Regions from separate parts of the Catenibacterium sp. GCM10023432 genome, predicted to be linked through region 2. Evidence: predicted binding sites of a transcription regulator. Region 2 holds the regulator's gene; the other holds the start of a gene.

Region 1 (15,524 bases), on a different contig from region 2:
GGGAAGGTAACAGAAGATAATCTTCCTAAAGAAGTTGTTGTCAATGATACAACAATCACATTCAAGTATGGAGAACCCATTCAGCTTCATGTAGTGGTAGATGTAAAGAATGAAATGTCACTACATTATGTATTTGAAGACAATGTCCATTCAGAAGTGATTGAAACAAGACATGTTGAAGAAAACGGCGTATTAAAGCGTACATTTACTAACGGTGCTTATTCACATGTTAATTTCTTTAATGAAAATGGAGGAACAGGAAAAAATACTTATCTCGATGAAGGACATTCTTCTCATGATAGTATGTTTCAGCTTGGCTATTCTGAATTATCTGATGCTTCTATTGAAGCCTCTTATACATTTGAATTAGATGGTGAAGGGGCAGATGTCAGATTAAGAATGGCGGCTTTATCAAAGAATAAAGAAAAGAAACATTATAAGGTGCATATAAAACATAATGCACCCCATACTACTGGTATCATGGATAACTATGGTGTTGCGAAAGATGAAGCACATCTTGTGATTGATGGTATTGGTACGATTACAAATGGACAGAATGGTTCAGCATCACATCAGACAAATAAGATCATTGTCTTTGATCCAAAATGTTATGCAAGTGCAAATCCATTCTTATATATTGATGAATATGATGTCCAGGCTTCTCATGCAGCTGGTGTAGGGAAGATGGATGAAGAACATCTTTATTATTTACAGTCACGTGGCTTGACTAAACGTCAGGCTATGCAGCTGATTACTTATGGTTATTTAATGCCAGTAGTCGAAGTAGTAGATAATCAGATGATCAAGGAACGTTTTGAATTGGCGTTATCAAAGGTAGGTGCTTAGTTATGGTGAATTGTAAGGATACAAGAAAAGACTTTCCTATGTTGGATGGAAAGACATTAATGCATGGCAAGCCACTGATTTATTTTGATAATGGTGCGACTACATTAAAGCCTCAATGTGTGATTGATGCAGTATGTGAATATTTATCCAGCTATTCAGGAAATGCCCATCGTGGAGATTATGATTTATCTCATCAGGTGGATGTCGCTTATGAAGAAGCGAGAGAAGTGGTTCAGCATTTTATTCATGCAAAGAGAAAAGAAGAAGTTGTATTTACAAGTGGTGCAACAGATTCACTTAACTTAATTGCGAATGGTTATGCCAAAACACATTTAAAAGCAGGTGATGAAATCCTTTTGAATGTGGCAGAACATGCCTCTAATACATTACCTTGGTTTGATGTAGCGGAGGAAACAGGTGCTGTTGTGAAATATATTGAACTAGATGAAGAAGGTCGTATGACATTAGAAAATGTCAAGAAGGCTGTTTCAGAGAATACAAAAATTATTTCACTTGCGATTGTAACAAATGTATTAGGTTATGAAGTACCTATCAAGGAAATCACAGAATATGCTCATTCTAAGGGTATTATCGTAGTGGCAGATGGGGCACAGAGTGTACCACATATTGTCACAGATGTTGTACGTGATGATGTGGACTTCTTAGCTTTCTCAGGTCATAAGATGTGTGGTCCTACAGGTGTTGGTGTTCTTTATGGTAAATATGAGTTATTAGAAGAAACAAAGCCTACACGTTTTGGCGGAGGATCTAATTCACGCTATAACAGCTGTGGACTTGTCACACTAAAGGAACCACCATATAAATTTGAAGCAGGTACACCTCATATTGAAGGTGTTATTGGCTTAGGTGCAGCTGTTAAATACTTACAGAGCATCGGTATGGACAATATTCGTCAAAGAGAATTAGAATTACGTCATTATGCGATTGAGAAGATGTCTCAGTTGGATAATGTCACTGTATATAATCCAAACTCAGAAGGTGCTATTGCCTTTAATATTAAAGATGTATTTGCGCAGGATGCAGCTAGCCTATTTAATACTTATGGTATTGCGGTTAGAGCTGGTGAACATTGTGCCAAGATTTTAGACGAGTTCTTAAAAGTAAGAACAACTTGTCGTGTTTCTTTCTATTTCTATAACACTGAAGAAGAAATTGATCAGTTTATTGAAGCATGTAAGAAAGGAGATGATTTCCTTGATGCATTCTTTGGATGATCCAATGATCATGAGAGAAATTATTATGGACCATTATCAGAATCCTAGAAACCATGGACTTGTAGATGATGATTCATATCAGAAAGTCAATATGGATTCAAGTACATGTATTGATGATATTGATGTCCAGGCTAAGTTTAATGGTGATGTCGTGGAAGATGTGCGTTTTGATGGTGAAGCATGTGCCATCTGTACAGCATCTACTTCTATCATGACTGAACTAGTTAAAGGAAAGACAAAAGAAGAAGCAGCGCATATTGTGGATAACTATATGCATATGATTTACGAAAAAGAATATGATCCAGAACTTCTTGAAGAAGCAATTGCGTTTAAGAATACGCATAAGCAGGCCAATCGTATTAAGTGTGCGACTTTAGGCTGGACTGGATTCTTAAAATTATTAGAAGGAAGCGAGGAATAGAGATGGCTATTGAGAATCTTAATATTCCACAAGCTGAAGTGATAGAAGATCATCCCGATGAGGATGTATCTGTCTTCAAGACACCTAAAGGGTTAAATGAAGATATCGTTAGAGAAATATCAGCCATTAAAGAAGAACCAGAATGGATGACTGAATATCGTATCAAGTCATTAAAACAGTTCTTAAAGATGCCGATGCCTAAGTGGGGTGTTGATTTATCTAAGATGGATTTTGACGATTATACATATTATAATCGTCCATCAGATACCAAAACAGATAAATGGGAAGAAGTACCAGAAACAATCAAGAATACATTTGATCGTTTGGGTATTCCTGAAGCAGAACAGAAGTTCTTAGCAGGGGCAAGTGCTCAATATGAATCTGAAGTTGTTTATCATAATATGCTTGAAGAAGTCAAAGAGAAGGGTGTTATCTTCTTGGATATCGATTCTGGATTAAAACAATATCCAGAAATCTTCAAAAAGTATTTTGATACTGTTATTCCATATTATGACAACAAGTTCTCTGCATTAAATGGGGCTGTCTGGTCAGGAGGATCATTTATTTATGTTCCACCTCATACTAAATTAGATAAGCCATTACAGTCATATTTTAGAATCAATTCTGAACGTATGGCACAGTTTGAAAGAACTTTAATTATTGTAGATGAAGGATCCGATATCCATTATGTAGAAGGATGTACAGCACCTTCATATTCTAAAGATTCACTTCATGCTGGTGTTGTAGAAATTATTGTCGGCAAGAATGCACATTGTCGTTATACAACAATCCAGAACTGGTCTAAGAATATCTATAACCTAGTAACACAGCGTGCTAAAGTTATGGAAGGTGGATCCATGGAATGGGTGGATGGTAATATCGGTTCACTTGTAACTATGAAATATCCTTGCTGCGTTCTTGCAGGAGAAAGAGCCAAGGGCACAGTTATTACTATTGCAGTAGGGGATAAAGGTCAGATTATTGATTCTGGGGCTAAGATGATTCATGCAGCACCTCATACATCAAGTCAGATTATTTCTAAATCTATTGCGAGAAATGGTGGTAAGACAAACTATAGAGGACTTGTCCGTCATAACAAGAATGCTTGTGACTGTAAGAGTAAGGTAGAATGTGATACATTAATTCTAGATAAGATTTCTACAAGTGATACAGTACCTACAAATATCATGGCCAATAATGATTCTATTATTGAACATGAAGCCACTGTATCTAAAGTATCAGAAGATCAGCTCTTCTACTTAATGAGCAGAGGTCTCACTAAAGCACAGGCAACAGAAATGATTGTCATGGGCTTCATTGAACCATTCAGCAGAGAACTACCTATGGAATATGCTGTTGAATTAAATCAGCTTATTAAGCTTGATATGTCAGAAGATGCTATTGGATAGAAAACAGATGATTAAGAAACGTCTCGCTTTGGAAGAAGAGACGTTTCTTTCTTATTCAAAAAGAATTGCCTCTTATCTAGAAGAAATGCCTGCATTTAAGAATGCGAAAAGAATTGGCTTTTATATGTCATATCGCCATGAAGTGGATACGCTTCATTTGATTGAGAAATATATGTTAGGAAAGGAAATCTATGTACCGAAATGTGTAGGAGAAGAACTGGATTTCCAGAGAATATATAGTATGGATGATTTAAAAGAAGGGGCTTTTCATATATTGGAACCTTCTACTAATGAACATATGGATGTTAAGGATTTAGATGTGATTGTAGTACCATTGCTGATGTTCGATAAGAATCATAATCGTATTGGCTATGGTCGTGGCTTCTATGATCGCTGTTTAAAAAAGACCGAGGCTATAACTATTGGTCTGGCATTTGATTTCCAGGAAGTAGAAAATACTCATCCTCATCCACTTGATGTATCACTTAATTACATAATTACACAAAAAGGTGTCTTCTAAGACACTTTTTTTATAGTAACAAATGGATGAATTTGATATAATAGATATGATTATGAGGTGTTTTATATGGAAAAAAATGTTGTGAAGAATATTCTCGCAGACACTGATCTGCGTCAAAATCTAATAAAATTAAAAGGTTCAATGACATCAACTGATACATTAGAAGGTCCTATTGTAGAAAAACTATGTGATTGTTTAACTCATGAAGATCCTAAGGTAAGAAAGAATGCGGCACTATTATTAGGCTATACAAAGAATCCTTTGATGGCATCTGTTCTTTTAGATGCTTATAAGAATGAAAAAAAGGACTTTGTGAAGGATGCTTATTTAAAAGGAATGAGTCGTTATGACTGTAAGCGTTATATTAAGGAATTACAGGAAATACAGAATGAACTCATGAATTCTGAGGTGGTAGACAGCAAGCATATCAAAGCACAATTAAAAGTATTAAATCCGATGATTCGTTCATATTCTTATCATAAGAAGAAATCAATCCGTTTATTGCATAAAGAAGTCGATGTTATTCTTACAACACTTCCTTATTATCAATATACACTCTTTGAACAGGTGAAACATTTACGTTATAAACCAGTCGGACAGGGTGTATTAGTCCGTACAAAGGCTATTTATGATCTTCTAGGCTTACGCAATTATAGAGAGATGATTTTCCCGTTATCAGGCTGTTCAGGACTTCCTCAGGATGGAACTCTTATTGGTAAACGTATTGCGTCAAGTAACTTAGTGGATGTACTTCATCGTTTATATGATGCTGAAGGATGTTTTTATTATCGTTTAGTTGATCAGATGAGAGAAAAGAAATCAGCTGTCATCAATGATATAGTAAAAGAACTTATTGAAGAGATGCCTTCATATCTTCAGAATGTGACATCTGATTATGATATTGAATTATTAATTAGAGAATTAAGGCCTGGGACAGTTAATGTTTATTTAAAGTTGAGTTCATTGGACAATCCACGCTTTAATTATAGACGTGAAATCATTTCTAACTCAATGCAGCCTTATGTAGCAGCAACACTTATGGAAGTGGCTAAACCTTATATGGGTATGCATTCTCGTGTATTAGATCCATTCTGTGGTAGTGGTGTTACACTTATTGAAAGATGTATGGCTAAACCAGTTAAGTTTGCTATGGGATTAGATATTTATGGAGAAGGCTTAGAAGCAGCTAAGAAAAATGCGATTGCGGCTAATCAGCCAATCCACTTTGTAAATAAAGATGCCAACCGTTTTGTGAATAATGAAATGTTTGATGAAATATTTACTGATATGCCTACTTATGCACAGATGAAAGATACACGTGCTTTAAAGAATATCTATGATAACTTCTTTAAACGTATCCATAGACACGTTTTACCAGAAGGGTATGTATTTATCTATACAACTGAAATATCTCTTGTAGAGAAGAATTTAAGACTTAATTCAGACTATCTTACACTCATAGAACATTATGATGTGCCTAGAGGTAAGACAATGGCTTATTTCTTCATCATTCAGGTAAACAAATAGAGGTCCCATCAGGACCTCTTTTTCTATCTGAATAAATAACGATATCCTTGCCAGAACCACTGTTTCACTGTTTCTGGGTTATCTAAATAAAAACGTATACCAAACGCAAGTGCCACTAATATAATTGCAAGTAATACTAATAATATGAAATTCTTAATGAAAGTCATCACAGGATGTGATTTCTCTTTATACTTTACCTTCGTTTTAGTACGTTTAGGTAAAGAATGTGATTTCTTATGTTTCACTTTCGTTTTGACTACCTCTTTGACTTCTGGCTCGTTCTCTTTCTGTTGAATAGAATTTACTCTCTTGGCTTTTTGAATAGAGTCATCTTCATCATCAAATGTGAATCTTTGCATACTATCACCTCTCTGCTTTAAATGAATATAGTCTCTATTAGAGTATTTGTCAAATAAAAAAATGCTCCCATGACACAATAAAAGCTCTTGAATAAGGAAAGCAAATGTATGTGTCATTGAGAGCGGCCTTAAACAAGAGCCTTTAAAATGTACCTGCTATCTGGTACAGTTAAATTGTAATCGTTTCTATAACAAAAAGCAAATAAAATAGAAAAAAACTTGAAGAAATCAATAAAAATTAAAAAAAGCGTCATTTAATCAAATATACCTATATACAAAACTACAAAAAAGTTTCTATTTTCTGTTGACTTAGAATAAATATGATGATAATATAGTAGCCGCAGCGGAGGTTTAGCTCAGTTGGGAGAGCATCTGCCTTACAAGCAGAGGGTCAGCGGTTCGAGCCCGTTAACCTCCACCATTTTATTTTATAGCTCAATATTTGCCGACTTAGCTCAATTGGTAGAGCAACTGACTTGTAATCAGTAGGTTGGGGGTTCAATTCCTCTAGTCGGCACCAGTGGGGAGGTAGCGAAGTGGCTAAACGCGGCTGACTGTAACTCAGTTCTCTACGAGTTCGATGGTTCGAATCCGTCCCTCCCCACCATCTTTATTGGGATATAGCCAAGGGGTAAGGCAACAGACTTTGACTCTGTCATTTCACTGGTTCGAATCCAGTTATCCCAGCCATCTTTTTATGACTCGCTAGCTCAGATGGCAGAGCATCTGACTTTTAATCAGAGGGTCAGGGGTTCAAATCCCCTGCGAGTCACCATCCTATGCGGGTGTAGTTCAATGGTAGAACTTCAGCCTTCCAAGCTGACTACGTGGGTTCGATTCCCATCACCCGCTCCAATTTATGAATTAGTCAATCTTCGGATTGACTTTTTTTGTACCTGTAAACTATTTTTTTAATAGGAACGCTGAATTAGCAAATCAAAACGCAATGACAAAGCAATCTTTGAATCTGAACAGGAAATCTCTGAGGATGCAGTAGCACTTGATAAAAAAAGTATTTGCTGATTTAGAGAAAATCACTTTGAATAAATACGATGTAAAAATAAATGCCAGGTGTATAAACTCCTGGCATTTATTTAGCTTAGTTACTTATTTTTTGTACTTATAGAATCCTTCACCAGTACTATATCCTAGTTTTCCTTGATCAATATAAGACTTCAACATCTTATGCATACCTTTAAAATTATAAGGTGCTAGGAAACCAGGAATCTTTACATACATGCCTACAATCTCATAGGCAGTCTTTAATCCTACTGTATCAAGAATCTGGAATGGTCCTTTAGGTGCACCAGTACCTAAAGTCCATGCTTTATCAATACTTTCAGGATCAGAGATACCATTGACCATTAAATCCATACCTGAGAATAATAATGGAATCAACATAGAATTGAGTAGGTAACCAGACTTTTCTTTATTGACAGGCAATGGAATCATTCTAATCTCTTTTGCAAACTTCATGACTTCATCAAAGCATGCTTTATTTGTCTTATCCTGCATCATAACTTCTGTCATATTATTCTTCCAAATCGTATTTGCAAAGTGTAATGCAAGGAACTTATCAGGTCTACCAGTAAACTTAGCTAATTTACTAGGAAGCATAGTAGAAGAATTAGTAACTAGAATTGTTTTATCAGGAAGTAGGGGAGCCATCTTTGTATAGACATCCTTCTTAGCTTCCATATTTTCTGTCATAGATTCAATGACTAAATCAGCATCTTTAACTGCTGTTTTCATATCAAGCTCTAGCTTGATTGTAGAATAAGCACGTTCTACCTTTTCTAGGCAGTTCTCCTTATCAAAATCATCATAGCCTGCAATACCCATACACCATGTATTGATAGATTTATCAATATCCATGAGATTGATTGCATCAATATAAGACTGCTTGATAGAATCAAGCTTAGGCTGTGTACGCCCTATACTGCCTTCACTTCTTAACCAGATTGTTACATCAAAACCACAATATGCTGCCTGGAATGCAATCTGTGATCCCAGAACGCCGCCACCCATAATAGTAATGTTCTTCATGTTTGTCTCCTCTCTAGTAAAATGAAAACAGAAGAACAATTTCTTCTGCCTCACTACTATCTTTTTAACATCATCTCGCTTTTATTATACTGATTAAAAAGAGATTATCCAGTACACTTTGTGAAAAACATCACAATTTCTTACAAACTCATCACATTGTACAAAAAAATCCCGCGATTGCGGGATTTCTTATTAATATCCAGGCTTACCTAAAAGCTTGAACATATTCTTCTTATAAACTTCAACACCTGGCTGATTGAATGGGTTAACACCTAATAGGTAAACGCTCATTGCACAAGCCTTTTCGAAGAAGTATACCATATAACCGAAGCTATATGCATCAACATGATCAAGAGTGATCTGAATGTTAGGTACGTTACCAACATTTACATGGGCATCAATAGTACCTTCACATGCTTTCTGGTTAACATAATCAACTGTCTTACCAGCTAAATAGTTCAAACCATCTAAGTTATCTGCATCACTAGGGATTTCTAAGTTCATCTGAGGTTCTTTGATCTTTAATACAGTTTCGAATAAAACTTTAGAACCTTCCTGGATGAACTGTCCTAATGAATGAAGGTCAGTTGAGAAAGTACCACTTGTAGGTAAGATACCTTTTCCTTCCTTACCTTCAGATTCACCAAATAACTGTTTCCACCATTCAGCAGTCTGCTGTAACTGTAAGTTATAAGTTACAAACATTTCAGCTGGGTAACCAGCCTTTAATAACATCTGTCTTGCAACACCATACTGATAAGCATCGTTTGTAAGAAGATCTGGATTGTTGTATTTATCCTGTGCATCTTTAGCACCCTTTAACATTGCATCAACATCGATACCAGCCATTGCGATAGGGAATAATCCTACTGCAGTTAATACAGAATAACGTCCACCAATATCATCAGGAACTACGAATTCTGTATAACCTTCCTGGTCAGATAAAGTCTTTAATGCACCTTTATGAGCATCTGTAGTAGCAACAATTCTTCTCTGAGCTACTTCTTTACCCTTAGTTTCTTCAAGTAATTCTTTGAAGATTCTGAAAGCAACTGAAGTTTCAGTAGTTGTACCAGACTTAGAAATTACATTAATACCGAATTCTTTATCTTTTACATAGTTCTTAACCTGTGCTAAATAAGTAGCAGAGAATGTATTACCAATATAGATGATCTGAACCTTGTTTGTTGGGTAAAGACCATTGATTGCTTCAATAGCAGCTCTTGCGCCTAAGTAAGAACCACCGATACCACAAACTAATAAAACATCAATTTCTTCAGATAATTCTGTAGCTTTTTTCTTAATGTTTTCTACTTCAGTCTTGTTGTAGTTAGTAGGTAAGTCAACCCATCCTAAAAAGTCGTTACCTGCTCCTGTTTTGTTGTGGATCATATCATGAACTTCTGCGACTCTGTCCTTATATGATTCCATGCTTTCTGTTAATTTAGCTTTACTTAAATCAACGTTGATCATACATCTTCCTCCTTTGCGATTCCTCGACTGATCCATCGAGGCATCATTTCTCTTAGTGGATTAAAACCCTTAGGTGTTTCCACGATTGACTTTCTTTTGCGAAAACGTCTCTTTTTCGCGACTGCTTTTAAAGAAAGCCTTGCCTGGTGATGGACGCTATCTATATCAATGACTTTTACCTTAACCTGTTCTCCATAAAAGACAAATTGATTTACGTCACGAACAAATCCATCAGATATTTCTGATATATGAATTAATCCGCTGCTTCCATCAGGCAATAAAGCAAATGCACCATATGGTTGAATACCAGTAATGGTCACATCAACAATGTCACCTACATGAACTTGATGTTCCATTGCACGCCTCCAATCAACTGCATTATAGCATAATTATAATGGTGATAAAAGAATAGATAATAATAATTCTTTAATGTGAAAAAGATAAATAATTTGTATTTATTATAATATACTTTACAAAAAGGTGAGTATGGTATAGTTAGCGCATGCTAACATAGTAGAGGAGAAACATATGAAGAAAAAAATATTATATATCTTGGTTGCTGTATTACTCTATATACTCACACAAGTTCCAACTATTGTAAGTAACTATAAGTTTGAAGCTGGGATATGGGATACTGCAGTATGCAGACATGTTCATATGTCTGTTGGATGGATGATTGTCGTACTCTTTGTCATTCATTATTGATATTCATAAATAAATCCTTCCGTTTGTCATAGGCGGAAACCCACTGCTAATAGGTGGCGGGAGGAGCCTCGTAAATCGTATCTATTATCCCTGGCTTTCAACATATTTTTGTATAGTTGCTGATGTCACTTCTCCAATGCTACAAGCAAAATAACCATCTGACCAAAATGTTTTTTCCTTCCAATACTGTTTTGATAAGACCGAACTATACTTTTGCCATAAGTGGTATGTTGTTTCCTGCTTTACAATTTTGACAATATCGCAGACTATATATGATGTATCGTAACTTAATAAGAAATGTATATGGTCTTTGTCAGTTTCTATCGCAATAATTTCGTAGCCACGAGTATTAGCTATATCGAGAATCTCTTGTTTAACATCATCGGCGATAAAGTCTTTTAGTAGTTGTTTGCGGTATTTGGTTACTAGAACTATATGTACTTTCAGGCTGTATTTTCGTCTGTTATAACGATTGTATCTATTGTTCACAGTTCACCTCGAAATATCGATTATCACTATACATATTATATAATATATATAGCGAAATATCTATGAAAGGAGTACATCTATGGAACAGATGACTATTACAGCTAAAATTCAAATAATCGCAGCTGAAACAGATAAGTTTTTGCTTGATGAGACTATGTCTGTTTATCGTAATGCCTGTAATTATGTTTCAGACTATGTATTCCGCACTCATGACTTAAAGCAGTTTTCACTTAATAAAGCTTTGTATTCTACTTTACGAGAAAAGTTTAACCTTAAATCGCAGATGGCTCAGTCTGTTCTGAAGACTGTTATCGCCAGATATAGGACCATTCTTGAAAATCAGAATGAGTGGATTAAACCATCGTTCAAAAAGCCTCAATATGATTTGGTTTGGAACAGAGATTATTCCTTAACACAAAACCGTTTTTCAATCAATACGCTTAATGGTCGTGTGAAGTTATCTTATTTTTCAGATGGAATGTCTAAGTATTTCGATCATACGATTTATAAGTTTGGTACTGCCAAGCTTGTAAGTAAGCATGGCAAATACTATCTGCATATACCAGTTACCTATGAGATTGAAGAAAGTAATATTTCTGACATCTGCAACGTTGTAGGTATTGACAGATGTATTAACTTTGTTGTTGCAACTTATGACAGTAAACATAAGTCTGGATTTGTTAGTGGTAAAGCTATCGGTCAGCGAGAAAACCGTTGGATGCAGGATATTAACCATCGGGTATCGAAGGCACTCGTTGAAAACAATCCAAAGCACACTCTCTTTGTATTGGAAGATTTGTCAGGCATTCGTAATGCTACAGAACGTGTTAAGACAAAAGATCGTTACGTTTCTGTATCATGGTCTTTCTATGACCTTGAGCAGAAAATAATCTACAAAGCAAAACAGAATCAGTCTTCTGTTATTAAGGTAGACCCTCGCTATACAAGCCAGTGCTGCCCTTGCTGTGGACATGTTGAAAAGTCTAACCGCAATAAGAAGATACATCTGTTTACCTGCAAAAAATGTGGCTATAAATCTAATGATGACCGCATTGGAGCTATGAATCTGTATCGTATGGGAATAGACTATCTTGCAGATAGCCAAGTACCTAATACAGTTGTAACAGAGTAAACTCTGCTACAAAGGGTGCTGTCAACCACCCTATGATGTAACGCCACTTTAGATAGCAATATCTATTGGGGTTAAAGGTCGGAGGTGTAAACCGTTAGTACGACTGGGCAGTTACAAGCCCATGACCTTTAGGTCGTGGGTAGTTGACTTTGTATTGGATTATATTAAGAATATGGGCGATGAATAACATTGAAGAACCCTCAGGGGTTCTTTTATCATGTTCAGAGTTCATTTACTTTATAAAAATAGCGAATTATGCTTAAAAATGTGCAATCTATCAAAATTGTCTAATAAATAAGTATGTTTTTTAGTGATTCTATAGGGCATATCACTTTTCTTTTTTATTTTGTGTGTTATAATGGTCAAGCAGAAGCGAGGTGAAATCATGGAAGAAAAGATTGAAGCCATTAAGGAAGTCATTCATAAGTTGAGACCCTATCTACAAAGAGATGGTGGAGACTTAGAATTCGTTGATTTCAAAGACGGCATTGTTTATGTACATATGCTTGGTGCATGTGCAGGATGCATGATGTTAGATTCTACTATTAAAGATGGTGTTGAACAGATTTTAATAGAAGAAGTCCCAGGCGTTATTGAAGTACAGGCAATTTAATTAAATATTTTTATACTCTTATTCAGAACCACACAGATGAGGATCGTTTTAAAGTGGTGGCAACCCTTATATAGAAGGTGCCTTGACCAAGCAAGTATTACTTGAACAATAAGAGGAAGCAGATTACTACGCTTTCCTCTTTGAGGAGAGCTTTTTTATTACAGGAGGAAAAGAAGAAAATGGAAAAGAACTTATTTACATCAGAATCTGTATCAGAAGGACATCCAGATAAGCTTTGTGATCAGATTAGTGATGCAATCTTAGATGAATGCTTAAGACAGGACAAATATTCACGTGTAGCTTGTGAATGTTTTGCAACTACTAATTTATTAGTTATTGGTGGAGAAATTACAACGAATGCGAAAGTAGATTATGAAGCAGTGGCTCGTGATGTGATGAGAAGAATCGGCTATACTGCTGAAGATTTAGGTATTGATGCAGATACTTGTGAAATCAAGGTAGTAATGGATACACAGTCTAGTGATATCGCATTAGGTACAAATGTAGAAGTAGGTGGTGCAGGTGACCAGGGTATCATGTTTGGTTATGCAACAAATGAAACTGAAACATATATGCCTTTACCAATCTCTATGGCTCATGAATTAGTACGTTACGCAAGTGAATTAAGACATAATGGTACATTCAAGCATGCAAGACCTGATATGAAATCACAGGTTACTATTGATTATACAGATGAAAACAATCCTAAGGTTGATACAATTCTTATGTCAATCCAGCATGATCCAGATTTCAATGAAGAAGAATTCAAGACATTCATTAAAGAAAAAATCATGAAAGAAGTTGTAAGAAAGCATCATATGAATGAAGACTACAAGGTATTCATCAATCCAACAGGAAGATTCGTTATTGGTGGTCCTCATGGTGATACTGGTTTAACTGGACGTAAGATTATCGTTGATACTTATGGAGGAATGGCAAGACATGGTGGAGGCGCATTCTCTGGTAAAGACCCATCAAAGGTAGATAGAAGTGCAGCTTATATCACTCGTTATATTGCTAAGAACATTGTTGCAGCAGGATTATGTGATCGTATTGAAATCCAGTTATCTTATGCAATTGGTATAAAGGATCCTACAAGTGTGCATGTTGATACTTATGGTACTGGTAAGGTAGCTGATGAAGTCATCTTAGATGCAATCAAGAAAGAATTTGATTTAACTCCTCAGGGTATCATCAATACATTAGATTTATTAAATCCAATCTATGGTCCAACAGCTGCTTATGGACATTTTGGTCGTACTGATGTTGAATTCCCATGGGAAAAATTAAATAAAGTAGAAGACTTAAAGAAATACTTAGCTTAAGAAGACATTAACGTCTTCTTTTTTTATATTTTATGTCAAGAGTGTTTTTTTAGTTTTTTTTTATGTATAATATAGATATAGAAAGAATTGTAAAGGAGGAATTAATTATGAAAGTTATTGTCAGAGGTAAAAACGTTACAATTACAGATGCTATTGAGGACAAGATTATTAAAAAACTAGCATTGCTCGACAAGTACTTCATCATGGGACAAGATGTGGAGGCTAAGGTTTTAATTAGAACTTACCCATTTGGTCAGAAAATTGAAGTTACAATTCCTACAGAGTATGTTCTTCTTCGTGCAGAAGAAACAAGTGATGATCTATATGAAGCAATCGATTTAGTTATCGATAAACTAGAAAGACAGATCAGAAAGTACAAGACAAAGTTAAGTAGAAAGTCAAAGAATAATAAACTCGCTTTCAACATTAACACTTTAGAAGCTCTTGAAGAACCTGAAGAAGAAGACGTTGTCGTTAAGGCAAAAACAATTAATCCTAAACCAATGGACATGGAAGAAGCTATCATGCAGATGGAACTCATTGGTCATTCATTCTTCGTTTATAAAGACATCGAAACTAATACAGTATGTGTTGTCTATAAACGTAGAGATGGTGGATACGGTCTTCTTGAAACAGAAGAATAATAAAAAGAAATCTGGCTTTTGGCCAGATTTTTTTTGTGTTCTTAAGTAATTCTTTCTTTTCTTTCGTATATATTATTTGAGAGATACAAGATCGCCCTGCATAATATCGTGTGCTTTCATATATTTATCGATATCATTAAGAATTGTTGTTTTCTTAATAGACCATAAAGGAGCTACTAATTCTTCTAATGGTGCATCTCCAGTCAGTCTTTCTACGACTACATGACTTGGAATATATTCTAATTGTCTTGCAACTAAAGAAATATATTCATCTCTTTCTAACATCTTAAAAGGATAATAGAGCTTATATAGACGACTATTTTGTGTGACATAGAGATTGTGAATCTTAATACCTTGAATATCTAGTTTTCCTACCGCTTTTGCAGTCTCCAACATCATCTCTATTGTTTCATTAGGTAAACCATTAATGATATGCACACAGACTTCTAAATGATGTCTTCTTAACATAGAGAGTCCATCTAAGAATTCCTGATATGAATGACAACGATTGATTTCTTTTGCGGTAGTATCATGAATAGTCTGTAAGCCTAATTCTATATAGACATCCGTTTTCTTAGATAATTCTTCTAAATAAGCACATATTTCTTCAGTGAGGCAGTCTGCACGTGTCGCAATCGCAATACCAACAACATCCTTCATACCAATAAATGGTTCATAGATCTTCTTTAACTGATCTAAAGAAGCATAGGTATTTGTATATGCCTGGAAGTAAGGAATAAAGATAGCTTCAGGCCACTTTCTTTTCATCACTTCAGAACC
Region 2 (15,524 bases):
TGGTTGAAGCAGCACAAGGTTATACACGAGGGAAAGTGGGATTTAAATCAAAAGATTTGAAAGCGAGACAGGAAAAATGCAGCAGTGAAGTAGTAGCATACGCGGATAAAGCCAATGAAAGATTGAGAAGAAAATACTATCGAATGATTTTGCGAGGTAAAAAATATAATGTAGCTAAAACAGCTATCGCAAGAGAACTTGCATGCTTTATATGGGGTATTATGACAGATCATATTGATTTATGTAGTTGATTATAAAAGGACTTAAACTTATTAGACAACATTTTTGATTGTCGTTAATAAAATTAATATTTAGTAACAAAAAAGAATCGAGGCTATTGGACAGGAAATCTCTATAAGAAGATGGTTAAAGTTATTCAAGACTAATCTATGTAGACACTTTTTATTCCAAAGATTTGATTCACGACCATAGACAAAGAAACTTGCGGCGAAACCATTGACCTGAGGTAACCAATCCACGTATAACAGAGTGGCCAACCGCCGATAAATCTGTATAGAAGTTTCTTGTCCTATGTCCTTGATTTAAAAAACAGAATAAAATGAAAAAACGGAAAAAACGAAAATCAAAGAAATGTGTTATTTCCACTTGACAATCGTCATTTCATAACAGATTGGAATTATTCTGGTTATGCCCAGGTGAACAATAAAGGAACTTACTATAAAGTAGTGAATGGTAAACGTGTTTAGAAGAGTGCTTAGGCACTCAATGGTATTAAGTTAAGCGACTAAATACCAAAAACCTCTTTGATTTTAAAATCAGAGAGGCTTTTTTATTTTTCACCAAGTTTAAGAAAAATATTGCTACTAGATTATCAAATTTAGCTTAACATCAGATTTTCTAATTCTTAAGAAACTGGAAAAGTATACATTCAAGATAAAGGAAATGGCATCTGTGATTCTTAGAACGATTGTGGATACAGAAATCTTCAATATCTAAATTGTATGAGCTATGCCCATTTCAATTCAGGAAGCATATTACGAGTATTGTTATGGGATTTTTTTGAATAAGTTAACCTCAAGCAAAAATTTACTTAAAAAGAGCGATTAAATATAAAAATAAGTAAAAAAGTCCTCCAGGTGTATGAATACCTGGAGGACATTTTTGTTAGTCTTTATAGAAAACTGAAGTAGTTTCTTATAAGTTTAATAATTCTTTTGTATCTCTAGCAATAACTAATTCTTCATCAGTTGGTACTACAAATACCTTGATCTTAGATTCAGGTGCAGAAATTAATCTTTCGCCATGACCTTCTACATTAGCCTTATCATCTAATACGATGCCCAATGCTTCTTTTACTAGATCAATAATTGCTTCTCTTGCAATAAAGCTGTTTTCACCAATACCAGCAGTGAATGAAATTGCATCAACATGTCCAAGTTCTACAAAATAAGAACCAATATAATCAGCAACACGTTTTCTAAACATATCAAAAGCTAATTTTGCTCTTTGGTTACCTGCATCCTTTGCATCAATGATATCTCTCATATCACCAGATACACCAGATACACCTAATAAACCAGATTCCTTATTTAACATTTTGAATACAGTCTTCATATCATATCCAAGATTTTCAATTAAGTGGTCTACAACTGATGCATCAATATCACCGGAACGAGTTGCCATCATGACACCAGCAAGAGGTGTAAGACCCATAGAAGTATCAATAGACTTACCGTCTTTTACAGCACAAAGTGAAGCCCCAGCACCTAAATGACATACAATGATATTAGCATGTTCAGGATTACCTAATAATTCCTGAGTACGCTTTGAAACATAGTAATGAGAAGTACCATGTGCACCATATTTTCTAATCTTGTTTTCTTCATAGAACTTATATGGGATAGGGTAAACTGCATTTTCAGGCTTAATAGAGTGATGGAATGCTGTATCAAATACTACAACAGCACCTGCAGTAGGAATAGCTTCCTTAAATGCATTGATACCGATAATATGTGCAGGGTTATGAAGTGGTGCAAGTGGTGATAATTCATCAATCTTAGCGATCACATCATCATCTACAACACAAGAACTATCGAAATAAGGACCACCCTGTACGACACGATGACCAATACCTTTGATTTCATCTAAACGTTCAACAATCTTTTTTTCAATTAATGTATCAAGTAATACCTGTACAGCTTCCTTGTGAGTAGGAACTGCAAAAATCTTCTTGTCTTTAGTACCATTGTACTTGATAGTGAAGATTGAATCTTCCATACCGATTCTTTCGATAATACCAGAAGTGATAACACTTTCAGTATCCATTTCAAATAACTGGAATTTCAATGAAGAACTTCCACAGTTAACTGCTAAAACTTTTGACATGCTTATATCCTCCTAAACACCCCTATTATAAACAGAAACCCCTAACATTTCTACTATAAATTTAGATTACGTGACAAAAAGAATATTCTGTAATATAATTATTACTGCCAGGGGCGCATTTATTGCTGAGATAGGTGAAAGCCTTGACCCTTAGCATCTGATCTGGGTAATACCAGCGTAGAGAGGCCGCACTTTTTTAATGACTTCTTTGCGTCATTTTAGTCATTGGAAAGGGGAGATTATAAAATGAATAAGAAGACATTATCCACTAGAGCAATTGCTTATGTTGCGTTATTTATTGCTATGCAGTTAGTTCTAGAAGTACTATTTAAGGTGATTCCAGGACAGCCACAGGGTGGTTCTATTACTTTAAGTTTATTACCAATCGTACTTGCAAGTTATTTAATGGGTGCACAATATGGAATTATTGTCGGTGTTGGTGCCACTGCTATGCAGTTTGTATTAGGTCTTGCTTCATATTATGGACCTTGGTCTGTTGTATTAGACTATCTTGTACCATTATCAGCACTTGGTATTGCAGGTTTTATTCCTAATTTTAAATTAGGCAAGACTGAAGTTTATACAGGTATTTTTGTAGGAATGATCCTTAAGTTCATTTCACATTTATTATCTGGTGCTGTATTATTTGTAAGTTATGCACCTAAGAACATGAATCCTTGGGTTTATTCATTCTTATACAACATTGGTTATAATGTAGGTACACTTATTTTAACTTATGTAGTGTTTGCACTTATTTATCCAAAACTTCAGAAAGCATTTAAGGCTATTTAACAGTGGGAAACCACTGTTATTTTTTATTTTGAACAGAAAACGATAACTTAAAAAGGCTTTATTTAGCAAAAAACAGGTGAGGTTTATGTACATTTCACCTGTTTTTTGCTATTATATTCGATAGGTTGAAAGAGGTTTGATTATGAAGAATTCATTAGTGGGGCAGGATGTGCTCATCCATTGCTATAAACATGACGGTAAGCCACATCGTACGTGGTCACGCTGTAAAATATTAGAAGAAACAGATCGCCATTTTATCGGTATAAATAATAATACATTAGTTACAGAATCAGATGGTCGTTCCTGGGTCACTAAAGAACCAGCTATCTGTTATTTTCCTAAGGATAGATGGTATAATGTAATTTGTATGATCCGTAGTGATGGTATCTATTATTATTGTAATATTGCCTCTCCTATATTATATGATGGAGAAGCACTTAAGTATATTGATTATGACCTTGATTTAAAGGTATGGCCTGGCTATCGTTATAAAGTACTAGATGAAGGTGAATATGCGGCTCATCGTATTAAATATCAATATTCAGATGAATTAGATGAGATATTCCATGAACAGCTCAATCGTTTGATTGTGATGACGATGAATGCATCTGGTCCTTTTCGTGCAGGATTTGCCCAGGAGTGGTATAATAAGTATCAGCAGATGATGAAAAATAGAGGAACTAAAAATGATAAACTTAAAAAATGAAGCTGAAATGATTGCTTTTGGTAAACGTATAGGAGAAACAATCTTTCCCCATTCTATTATCACATTAACAGGGGATCTAGGGTCTGGTAAGACTACATTCACAAAAGGAATTGGACAGGGACTTGAAATCAAGAAGATCATCAATTCTCCTACTTTTACTATTGTGAAGGTTTATTCTGGACGTATGACCCTTTATCATTTTGATGCATATCGCCTAGAAGGGGCAGATGATGATTTGGGATTTGAAGAGATGTTTGAAGATGATGGCTTATGTGTGATTGAATGGCCACAGTTTATTGAAGACATTATTCCAGAAGAAAGATTAGAAATAGAAATAATAAAGAATGAAGATGAAACACGTTCTTTAAAGCTTCATCCTATTGGTGAAAAGTATGAGAACTATGTGAGGGAGGTTACACATGATTAGTTTAGTGATGGATACATCAAATAGTTATTTAGCTGTAGGCTTATTTAAGGATAATATGTGTCTAGAAGCCTTCCAGGAAAAAGGTTCTAGAAGACAATCAGAAAAAGCAATTCCTTCATTAAAGGAAGTACTTGATCGTCATCATATTGCATTAAAGGATGTGAATGAGATGATTATTACATCAGGACCTGGCTCTTATACAGGTGTCAGAGTTGCAATGACTATCGCAAAGACACTTGCTGCAGTGTCTGATGTAAGAATTAAATCTGTGAGTTCGTTAGCCGCTTATGCAGGTATGAATCAGGCACTAAGTGTTATTGATGCAAGAGGACACAAGGTCTTTGTTGGTGTTTATGAAAATGGTCTTCCTTTAATTAAGGAACAGGTCATGACTTTAGAAGATTTTACCCTATTACGTGCTGAATATGAAGACTTTGAACTTGTAGGTGAAGTAGGCTGTCTTGGGTTAGATGAAAAAGAATGTGATCTTTGTGCTAATATTTATGCATTAGGACAGATGGCTGATCCAATCAAGAATGTTGATCTATTAGTACCAACTTATATTAAAGATGTTGAGGCTAAAAAAGCATGTTATTAAGAGAAATGCAGGAAGATGATCTTGATGAGATTGAAAGACTAGAAGGGTTATTATTTACCCCTGCCTGGTCTAAAGAAGATTTTCTTCATGAACTAAAAACAAATGATTATGCCCATTACTATGTTCTTGTAGATGACAAAATTGTTGGTTATGCAGGATTCTGGTATGCTTATGAAAACTGTGAACTAACTACAATTGGTATTGATCCAAATTATCAAGGAAAAGGCTTTTCTAAGTTATTGATGGATTATGGATTAAAAGAAGGACATAATAAGGGGTGTATTAATTATAGTTTAGAAGTGCGTGTATCAAATGAACGTGCGATTTGTTTATATAAGAAGTATGGCTATGAGATATGTGCTATACGTAAAGATTATTATGCAGACCATGAGGATGCTTATCTCATGGTAAGAAAGGAGGAAAAATAATGGCTGTTATTCTAGCTATTGAATCAAGCTGTGATGAAATGAGTGTTGCAATCTTAAAGGATGGAAAAGATTTATTAAGTCATGTTGTTGCATCACAGATTGATATCCATAAACAATATGGTGGGGTTGTTCCTGAAATTGCCAGCCGTAAACATGTTGAATGTGTCAGCACTGTTTTAAAGGAAGCATTAAGACAGGCAGAAATCTCTTTAGAGGAGATTGATGCAATTGCAGTCACAAAAGGACCAGGACTTGTAGGTTCTTTGCATGTTGGTATGCAGGAAGCCAAGACATTGGCTATTTATTTAAACAAACCACTTATTGGTGTACATCATATTGCGGGGCATATTTATGCTAATGAACTAGTGAATGATATTGAATATCCTGCAATGGCTCTTGTTGTTTCAGGAGGACATACAGAACTTGTTTATATGAAAAAGGAATTCTCTTTTGAAGTCATTGGTACAACATTTGATGATGCAATTGGTGAAGCCTATGACAAGGTAGGACGTGTTCTACATCTTCCATATCCTGGAGGACCTGTTTTAGATAAAATGGCGCATGAGGGAACTCATAGCTATACACTTCCAAAACCACTTGATGATGGAAGCTATAACTTCAGCTTCAGTGGCTTAAAGAGCGCTGTCATCAACTTAAAGCATAATGCAGACCAAAGAGGAGAGGAAATCAATGGCAATGACTTAGCCTGCTCATTCCAGGATGTGGCTATGGATACGATTACTTCTAAAGCCCTAGCTGCTGCTCATGATCTTGGTGTAAAGCAGATTATTGTAGCAGGTGGTGTGAGTGCGAACAAAGGTCTCAGAGAAAAAATGAGTACAAGTGATATTCCTGTTATTTTTCCACCAATGAAGTATTGTACAGATAATGCAGCAATGATTGCATCTGCTGCAAGTATCATGTATAAATACAATATGTTTGCCCCTTTGGACTTGTCTGTTAAGCCAGATTATGACTTAGAGGCGGAAAGTGTAGGAGACAACTATGAGTAATGAAAAGAAACAGAAAATTTCACGTGCGACGATGACACGTTTTCCTGTTTATTTGAAGGCTTTAAGAGTTATGGGACATAAAGGCAAAGAGAACTTCTTATCGAGTGAACTTGCGGAAGTTACTCATATCCAGGATACGACTATCCGTCGTGACTTTGGCTTTTTGCCTCAGAAGAATACACTGGGCAAACGAGGTTATGGTTATGATACAAAAGAGATGATTGAAACACTCAGTGACTTTTTAGGTTTAGGACTTGATGAACCAATTATTTTGATTGGTGTAGGTAACTTGGGATCAGCTATTTTGAAATATAACCGCTGGAAATACACAGTTGGACAGATTGTCTGTGCTTATGATAAGGATGCTAATATTGAAGGCGAACGTTTTGGTGTCAAGATTCATAAGAGTGATGATTTGGAAAAAACATTCCCTAAGGACTGTAAGATTGCGATTCTTGCGATTTCTGATAATGTTCAGGAAATGGTGGATCGTTTAGTGGCATTAGGGATTAAAGGCATTGTAGACTTCACCCACTCTCATTTTATTGTGCCTCAGGGAGTAGAGGTACAGAATGTGGATGTCGTTGTAGCAATACAAGAATTAGAATTAAAGATGAAATCAAATACAAAGGAGTAAGAAGGATGTTTGAATTTATGACAGTAAGAGAACTTTATGAAATCTGTCGTGCAGATAATGCTGTAGAAACAGATAACGTAGAGTATGTTGAATTAGAAGGATGGGTAAGAACAAATAGAGATAGTGGTAAACTAGGATTCATCGCATTAAATGATGGTTCTTATTTTAGAAATTGTCAGGTTGTTTATTTAGAAGAAAAATTAAAGAACTTTGATGAAGTTTCACATATCGCAACTGGTTCAGCTATTCATGTATTAGGTAAGTTAAAATTAACACCTGATGCAAAGCAGCCATTTGAAGTAGAAGCCACTGAAATTATTCTTGAAGGGGACTGTGATAGTGATTACCCATTACAGAAGAAGAGACACTCTTTTGAATTTATGAGAGAAATCCCTCATTTAAGACCAAGAGCAAATTCATTCTATGCTATCTTCAGATTAAGATCTGTATTATCTATGGCTATTCATGAATTCTTCCAGGATCAGGGATTCGTCTATGTACATACACCAATCATCACATCTAATGATGGTGAAGGTGCTGGAGAAATGTTTAGAGTAACAACTATTGATGATACTGATTTCTCTAAGGATTTCTTTGAAAAAGAAGCCTACTTAACAGTAACAGGACAGTTACATGTAGAAGCATTCGCTATGGCATTTAGAGATGTTTATACTTTTGGACCAGCATTCAGAGCTGAAAACTCAAATACATCAAGACATGCGAGTGAATTCTGGATGGTAGAACCAGAAATCGCATTTGCAGACCTCGAAGATGATATGTGTTTAATTGAAGAAATGGTTAAATACTGTATTCAGTACTGCCTAGATAATGCTCCAGAAGAAATGAAATTCTTTGAACAGATGGTTGACCATGACTGTATCAACCGTATCACAAAGGTTAGAGATTCTCACTTTGCACGTATGACTTATACAGAAGCTATTGATCATTTATTAAAGGCTGATGTGAAGTTTGATAACAAGGTTGAATGGGGTATTGATTTAAATGCTGAACATGAACGTTATATCTGTGAAGAAGTTGTAGGTGGTCCTGTATTCTTAACAGATTATCCAAAAGAAATCAAAGCATTCTATATGCGTTTAAATGATGACAACAAGACAGTTGCAGCATGTGACTTATTAGTACCTGGCATCGGTGAATTAGTTGGTGGTTCACAGAGAGAAGAACGTTATGACGTTCTTGAAAAGCTAATGGATGAAAAGGGCATGAATAAAGAGACACTACAGTGGTATATGGATTTACGCCGCTTTGGTGGATGTAAGCATGCTGGATTCGGTTTAGGTTTTGACCGTTTCTTAATGTATTTAACTGGTATGGCTAACATTAGAGATGTAGAACCATTCCCACGTACACCACGTAACTTGAAATTCTAAAAGACCACATATGTGGTCTTTTTTCTTAAAGGAAGTAATATTATGGATGAATTTAATGGCATCAATACTTTTTTTAATATGATTTACCATAATGACCGTGCTTTTTCTCGTGCTTTATTGAATTATCAGTCTTTTAATGATTATCGACAGTGGTTAAGAAATCATCACATAGAATTTAAAGAACTTGATATGATTGATGAGTATTCATTCAGTATGATTTGTCCTGATATGACAATTAAAGATGTATCCATGCTGACACATACCAATTTACAAGAAGGTTTACAACGTATTCGTTCTTTCTTTAAAGATAAGACTTTCTTGTTTCTTATTCCTGGTACAAATAAAGAAATTGAAAACTATTCTTTTACAGGAGTGGATTATATCTTTACAATAAGCAAACCTTTTAAGCAGGAAGACTTGTCTTTCTTAGACCCATTTCCTGGACTACTTGAAGCTTTATTTTATGCAGATGAATGGCCTGGAGGACTCATATTTAATTCTAAACATGCAGCCTTTTACCCATTGCATAGTAATTCCCAGTCAAAGGCATTACAGAAAAAGATTGATGAGAAGACAATGTTTAATAAAGAAGGACATTCTTCTTTTATTTACCATCTATCTGATTTACATCTAGGACCTAAAAAGAAACTTAAGGCAGTTTCTAATCTCTTAGATTCTATGGATGAATGTGATCAATATGCACATAGTCCTCATAGTAAACAGGTCTTTATTACAGGTGATCTCATGAATTCTCCTAATACAAAGAATATGTATCAGGCCAATAGCTTTATGACAATGATTAGAAAGAGATATAAGGCAGATATCACTTTTGTGTTAGGTAACCATGATATGATAGTAAAAGGCTTAAGTATTGGTGGAAGACAACGTACAAAAGTCATAGCCTATTTACTAGGTGAAAAGATCAAGGTTATAGAAAAAGATAAGATTATACTTGTAAAGATAGATTCTAATGCTGGTGGTAACTTAGCTAGAGGAATGATCACAAGAAGACAATTAGACCAAATAGACTCAGAACTTGCAGGAATAGAAAATCTAGAAGATTATACGATTGTGGTCTTACTACACCATCATGTATTTAAAGTCTCTAAGTCGGACTTCTTAAAAATACGATGGCGTGAAAAATCTATATTTGGAAGTATATTGGATAAATCTAAAGCACTTGTAGATGCTAATATGTTTGCAACATGGCTTCAACAACGTCATATTAAATATGTCCTTCATGGTCATAAGCATGTCCCTTATTTCATGAATAAAAATGGTACATACTATATCTCAGCAGGAAGTGCAACAGGTGGTTTAAAAGAAAGTGAAAGTCATTATTATTCTTATAATGTATTACGATATGATTATATGGATAAGAAGATGAAAACATGTCTGATTTTCTATGATGATAACAAGAAAGCAGAAAGGAAACGTGTTGAAGTATATTTAATGGAGGAAGATAAATGAAATTAGTTGATAAAATGAAAGATGAACGCTTAGGGATTGCGATTTTATATAATTTCTCTAAGGGATATGAAAAACCAGTTCCTATGGAACTATATGATATTGTATTACCTTTTATCTATCATGATGCATTTAGAAAAGAAATTCTCAAGCATGATACATTAAAAGATGTCATTGAAGCATCTATTGAAGCAGATCCACACTTTAAAGAAGTGATTCTTGAAGCAATTAATGATGATGAAGGCATTACCTCTAAAGCATTAGGGATGGCCATGATGGGTGGAATGCTGACTTATGAGATGATTGATGGAAAAGTTTGCGGTAAATTACATGAAGCTGAAGTTTTAGACTTTAACGAATGTATTATTTTTGGTAAGATGATGCAGGACCATACAAAAGAAGAAATTCTTGGTTTGTTACATCAGGAACTTCGTATTGTCTTCTTGCAGGTAGAAACATTAGGGAAGGATGTTAACACACATATCTTTGATGATCTTGGAAGAGTGACTTATCATGAAAATGTAGACCAGTTAGATGTTATTTCTCTTTGTAAGGATGCAGATATCGTTATTACAAATAAGAATCTGTTTAGAAAAGTAGAAATTGACCGCTGTCCATATCTTAAGATGATTGCGGTAACAGCCACTGGCACAAACAATGTAGATTTAGATTATGCAAAAGAAAAGGGAATCCGAGTAGCCAACGTAAAAGGATATTCTACTGAAGCTGTTGCTCAGCTTACTCTTGCATTATGTCTAGAACTTATTGAACATACATCACGCTATGATAGTTATGTAAAATCACAGCAATATGAAAAGGATAAGGTCTTCTCATTCTTTGGTTATTCATTCCATGAACTATCTACTATGACTTGGGGAATTGTTGGTCTAGGCGCAATCGGTCAGCGCGTTGCACGTATTGCGGAAGCATTAGGATGTCAGGTGCAGTATTATTCTACAACTGGACATCATCAGGATGAACACTTCAAGCAGGTGGATTTTGATACATTACTTAAAACAAGTGACATTATTTCTATTCATTCACCTCTTACAAAAGAGACAGAACATTTATTTGATGCAGAAGCTTTCAAGAAGATGAAAGATACAGCCTACCTCATCAATGTAGGACGAGGTCCTATTATCGATGAAGAAGCACTAAGTGATGCATTAAATAATAACCTTATTGCAGGAGCAGGTTTAGATGTATTTGAAAAAGAACCACTTCCTTCAACAAGCCCTTTATATAGTGTTGATCCTCAAAAGGTCGTTTTCACACCACATGTTGCATGGGGTTCAGTAGAAGCAAGACATCGTTTGATTTTTGAAGTACGTGAAAACATTATCGCTTTTATTAAAGGTGAGGACCGTAATAACTGTTAAAAAGGAAAAGGAGGAGCCTATAAGAAGGCAAGTGTACGGTCAGAGATGATCGGAATTAACGTCTGTGGACTAGCGATAGGTTGAAACAGAAACATTTGTTTATTGTAGCATTTAAAAAAATGATTCAAATTATTATTGTATGTATTTTAGTATTACTTGGTATTTACTGTTTTAAGGTTTATCCATTAGAAAGAAGAAATACCAAAAAGCTCGCATTTAGTGCTTTGATTATTATCATCACATTGATTCTAAAGAGACTTACTATTATGGTACCGTTATTTGGTGCTGAAAGCTTAAAGATTGGTTTTGAATATATTCCAGTTATGTTGGCAGGTATTATTCTTTCACCTAGCTATGCTTATCTCATTGGTTTAATTACTGATTTACTTGGTTTAGTGATTTCTCCAACAGGATTCCCATTCTTTGGATTTACACTCAATCAGGTATTGATTGGTTTGATTCCATCACTTATTGCTGTAAAAGTAAAGAATGTAGATGGAAAACGATTTGGTAAAGTTGTATGTCTCATGATTGCATTATTTGGTGGAGCAGGATCGCTTTTTGTTGCTTTACAAAAAACAATCTCTATTGGTAAAGTCACTTATACATTAACATCTTTGCAAAAAGGTGTTATGATTGGACTCTGCCTTATTGCCTCTATAGGTTTTATTCTTTTTATGTTGAAACGCACAAAGAATATGAAAGACAATGATGTGTCATTATTTGGTACTTGGCTATTAAGTGTTATTTTAGTAGAACTTGCAATTACATTCTGCTTAACACCTTTCTGGCTACAGATTATGTATGGCATTCCATTTGTGGTATCTGTAAGTATTCGAGTGATTAAGGCATGCTTTATTATCCCATTAGAAATCATTATTGGATTCCCATTATTGAAACAGATGGATAAATTATATAAATAGGAGTAAGGATATGGAATACCAGGTCACTGTAGACCAGTTTACTGGGCCGCTCGATCTCTTGCTTCATCTAATAAAAGAACATGATATGGATCTTCTTGATCTTGATGTAGCGGCGGTATGTGACCAGTATCTCGCTTATATTCAAACTATGGATCCTTCTCTCTTAGAAGCTGTCTCTGAATATTTAGTCATGGCAGCCTGGCTTATTGAAATGAAAAGTAAATTACTTCTTCCTAAGCCAGAAATAGATGAAGAAGATGATTATGAAGCAGAAAGAAAGAGAATGATTGAAAGACTGATTGAAAAGAACCGCATTAATGGTATCTTAGAAGCTTTTGAAGCCTCTTATGATAAACGTCAGACAATGCATTCTAAAATACCTTCAGCATTAGAAGAATATCTTCCTAGTGGTGAAGAAACTATTCCTGAGGGAATGGAAGTTTATGATTTGATCAAGGCGATGCAGAGAGTAATGCAAAGACGTGCTCTATTGCATCCTCTTGAATCTAAAATTGCACGTGTAGAAATATCTATTGATGAAAGAACAGAACAGATCAGAAGTTATTTCTTGCGTCATAAAGGTAAAACTGTTGATTTTGAAGACTTGTTTGATGAAGGAGACCGCTATTTTGCGATAGTGACATTCCTTTCTATTCTTGTCTTAGTGAAAAACAGTGAGTTATTGATTGCTCAAAGTGGTAATTTTGAAAAGATTTATTTGAAAGGAACAGACTATGGACAATAATGAGTATTTATCAGTCATAGAAGGTATGCTTTATATCTATGGTGATGAAGGCATTACAATTAAAGATATTGCGGATACATTAGAAATCACTAAGAAGGAAGCTTACGAACTGATGGATGAATTACTCTCTCTTTATGCTTCTAAAACAGTTAAGGGTGTAGATATATGTGATTTTGGTGGGACTTATAAGATGGTGACATTATCACAGCATGATGTCTATTATAAGAAGATGATGACTACAAGTGGTAGAAAACTATCTAAGTCTGCGTTAGAAACATTGGCTATTGTTGCTTATTATCAGCCTGTTACTAGAATTCGTATTGAAGAAATACGTGGTGTAGGCTGTGAATCAATGATTCGTAAGCTTTTAGCACAAGCCCTTATTAAGGAAGTAGGTCGTGAGGATTCACCAGGGAAACCTGTTTTATATGGCGTCACTGATGAATTCATGGATGCTTTTAACTTAAAAAGCTTGGATGAATTACCAGAACTTAAAGAAATCGAATCTGAATTTGATGAAGAAGATATCTTCAATACAAAATATCAGGAAAAGGTAGAAGAAAAGCCAGAAACGAATTAGTTTCTGACTTTTTTTATGACTGACATTCTTTTAATAGTTTTAAACGACGTTTATAATATTCAATCTTTTCTTTAACCTGTTTCTTTACAGCCACAGAAGTTGATTCTGCAAGAGAAATGGTACCAAGCATGATCATCAGTGTCACGATTGGCATTCCAAATAAGAATAACTTAGAATGACTAATAAAGAAAAGGATTCCTAATACGACAATACTTATTAATGCATATCTTAATGTACGCATACCTAAGCAGTAGCTATATATTTCTGCTCTCACATTTTCGTAGGAGTTCTCCAAGAAAGTAATAACTTCCTCACAGCTTTCTACATCAAGTGAAGCATCATCAATATTTGTTTCTATTTCAATGTGAAATGCCATAGTTCTACCTCCAATTCTCTATCATTATATCATTGAATTATAAAAAGAAAAGACATATACTTAAGAATGATTTTATATTATAGTGGTAAACACACAGAAATGAGGGAAATACAGTGCATATTTGGGGACATTTTAAAACAATTACAAGACATAAGATATTGGTAGGCAAGCTATGCTTTAAAGTACATTTATATAAGCAGGGCTTATTACATGACTTATCTAAATATTCTCCAAGTGAATTTATTACAGGTATTAAGTATTATAAGGGAACATATTCTCCTAATAGCGCTGAAAGAAATGAGAAAGGCTACTCAACAGCCTGGCTTCATCATAAAGGCCGTAATAAGCATCATTGGGAATACTGGGTGGATTTTACAAGAAAGGGTCAGGTTCCTGCTAAAATGCCTTACAATTATGTGCTAGAGATGTTCTGTGATAGAGTTGCAGCAAGCAAGATTTATGAAGGAAAGAATTATACAGATGCCTTTCCTTTACAATACTATGAATTAGGACAATATTCTTATATATTACATCCTGAAACACGTGCCTTAATTCGTTTCATGCTTGTTTATTTAAAAGATCATGGACTAGATGATACAATTAAAATGCTAAATAGACATCATGATTATGATGAATATTTTGTTGAATTTAAGGACGATTTCATGTAGATTAGTTAATGGAAAAGAAAGGGTGGAACAATGGAAGAAAGGTTACAAAAAGTGATTGCACAGAGTGGTTATACTTCACGTCGTAAAGCAGAAGAACTCATCCAGCAAGGTAAAGTGACAGTGAATGGTGAAGTCGTAACAGTACTTGGTACTAAGGTCACTAAGAAAGATACAATCTGTGTCAATGGAAAACTTATTAATAAAGAAGATAAAGTATATTATTTATTCTATAAACCAGAAAAATGCGTGTGTACTATGAGTGATGAACATGATCGTACATGTGTAGCTGATTATTTTGCAGATAGTAATGAAAGAGTTTATCCAGTAGGAAGACTTGACTATGATACAACAGGTGCTTTATTTATGACAAATGATGGTGAATTTGCGAACCTTATTATGCATCCATCTAGTCACTTAGAAAAAGTCTATGAAGTATCTGTTAAGGGATTACTTACCAAGGCTGAAAAGAACCAGCTAGAAAAAGGTATCTATCTAGAAGGTGTTAAAACATTACCTTGTGAAATTGCGATTACTGGAAATGATGAAGAACATGGTACGACTATGTTGTTGATTCGTTTAGTAGAAGGTAAGAACAGACAAATCAAGAAGATGTTTGAAGAAGTAGGACATCCTGTAAAGCGTTTAAGAAGAATCATGATTGGTCCAATTGACTTAAAGGGATTAACTCCTGGTACTTATCGTCGTTTAAAACCACATGAAGTAAATGTATTACGTACAATGGCTTTAAAAAAGAAAAACGCAAACAAAAAATAAAAGAGGATGCATCGCATCCTCTTGCTTTATTATTCAGCTTCAATTACGCCAACTGGGCAGCCATCGATAGCATCCTGAACAGCTGGATCTTCAGTTTCTTCAACGATTACTTTTGCTAATCCTTCGTCATCTAATTCAAAAACGTCTGGGCAGATTCCTGCGCAAGCACCGCAACCTAAGCAGCCTTCATTAACTTTAACTTTCATTTACATATCCTCCTTATTTCATATATATCCATTATAGCGGATTATGAGGTTTTTTGAAAGTTATTTTC

Evidence for each region. The regulator Rex, encoded in region 2, represses fermentation and respiration genes when NADH is low (regulators of the CRP and FNR family bind a similar motif). The targets are predictions, from matches to a motif close to GTGAANNNNTTCAC.
Region 1: a site for Rex is predicted at 8,484-8,497, ahead of ACFOZZ_RS04895 (3-hydroxyacyl-CoA dehydrogenase). Genes of this name have one in related genera too.

What each region holds. Positions count from the first base shown of each region.
Region 1 covers NZ_JBHSEB010000034.1:53,209-68,732, reverse strand. The annotation lists gene ACFOZZ_RS04960 (SufB/SufD family protein) at 1-846, shown strand, start outside; gene ACFOZZ_RS04955 (aminotransferase class V-fold PLP-dependent enzyme) at 849-2,081, shown strand; gene sufU (Fe-S cluster assembly sulfur transfer protein SufU) at 2,065-2,502, shown strand; gene sufB (Fe-S cluster assembly protein SufB) at 2,505-3,911, shown strand; gene ACFOZZ_RS04940 (5-formyltetrahydrofolate cyclo-ligase) at 3,904-4,431, shown strand; gene ACFOZZ_RS04935 (HEAT repeat domain-containing protein) at 4,498-5,958, shown strand; gene ACFOZZ_RS04930 (hypothetical protein) at 5,982-6,317, opposite strand; tRNA gene ACFOZZ_RS04925 (tRNA-Val) at 6,663-6,738, shown strand; tRNA gene ACFOZZ_RS04920 (tRNA-Thr) at 6,762-6,837, shown strand; tRNA gene ACFOZZ_RS04915 (tRNA-Tyr) at 6,840-6,924, shown strand; tRNA gene ACFOZZ_RS04910 (tRNA-Gln) at 6,932-7,007, shown strand; tRNA gene ACFOZZ_RS04905 (tRNA-Lys) at 7,017-7,092, shown strand; tRNA gene ACFOZZ_RS04900 (tRNA-Gly) at 7,099-7,172, shown strand; gene ACFOZZ_RS04895 (3-hydroxyacyl-CoA dehydrogenase) at 7,425-8,363, opposite strand; gene ACFOZZ_RS04890 (glucose-6-phosphate isomerase) at 8,556-9,836, opposite strand; gene ACFOZZ_RS04885 (CvfD/Ygs/GSP13 family RNA-binding post-transcriptional regulator) at 9,833-10,192, opposite strand; gene ACFOZZ_RS04880 (hypothetical protein) at 10,365-10,541, shown strand; gene tnpA (IS200/IS605 family transposase) at 10,626-11,030, opposite strand; gene ACFOZZ_RS04870 (RNA-guided endonuclease TnpB family protein) at 11,110-12,162, shown strand; gene ACFOZZ_RS04865 (NifU family protein) at 12,548-12,775, shown strand; gene metK (methionine adenosyltransferase) at 12,955-14,100, shown strand; gene hpf (ribosome hibernation-promoting factor, HPF/YfiA family) at 14,208-14,744, shown strand; gene ACFOZZ_RS04850 (TIGR01212 family radical SAM protein) at 14,817-15,524, opposite strand, start outside.
Region 2 covers NZ_JBHSEB010000086.1:1,232-16,755, forward strand. The annotation lists gene ACFOZZ_RS11105 (IS110 family transposase) at 1-251, shown strand, start outside; gene ACFOZZ_RS11110 (acetate/propionate family kinase) at 1,156-2,346, opposite strand; TPP riboswitch at 2,446-2,547, shown strand; gene ACFOZZ_RS11115 (energy-coupled thiamine transporter ThiT) at 2,593-3,138, shown strand; gene ACFOZZ_RS11120 (DUF402 domain-containing protein) at 3,281-3,844, shown strand; gene tsaE (tRNA (adenosine(37)-N6)-threonylcarbamoyltransferase complex ATPase subunit type 1 TsaE) at 3,825-4,271, shown strand; gene tsaB (tRNA (adenosine(37)-N6)-threonylcarbamoyltransferase complex dimerization subunit type 1 TsaB) at 4,264-4,869, shown strand; gene rimI (ribosomal protein S18-alanine N-acetyltransferase) at 4,860-5,297, shown strand; gene tsaD (tRNA (adenosine(37)-N6)-threonylcarbamoyltransferase complex transferase subunit TsaD) at 5,297-6,310, shown strand; gene ACFOZZ_RS11145 (redox-sensing transcriptional repressor Rex) at 6,303-6,947, shown strand; gene asnS (asparagine--tRNA ligase) at 6,953-8,338, shown strand; gene ACFOZZ_RS11155 (metallophosphoesterase family protein) at 8,381-9,808, shown strand; gene ACFOZZ_RS11160 (NAD(P)-dependent oxidoreductase) at 9,805-11,184, shown strand; gene ACFOZZ_RS11165 (folate family ECF transporter S component) at 11,304-12,107, shown strand; gene ACFOZZ_RS11170 (segregation and condensation protein A) at 12,118-12,852, shown strand; gene scpB (SMC-Scp complex subunit ScpB) at 12,842-13,432, shown strand; gene ACFOZZ_RS11180 (hypothetical protein) at 13,446-13,808, opposite strand; gene ACFOZZ_RS11185 (DUF5662 family protein) at 13,922-14,476, shown strand; gene ACFOZZ_RS11190 (pseudouridine synthase) at 14,507-15,250, shown strand; gene ACFOZZ_RS11195 (ferredoxin) at 15,280-15,456, opposite strand.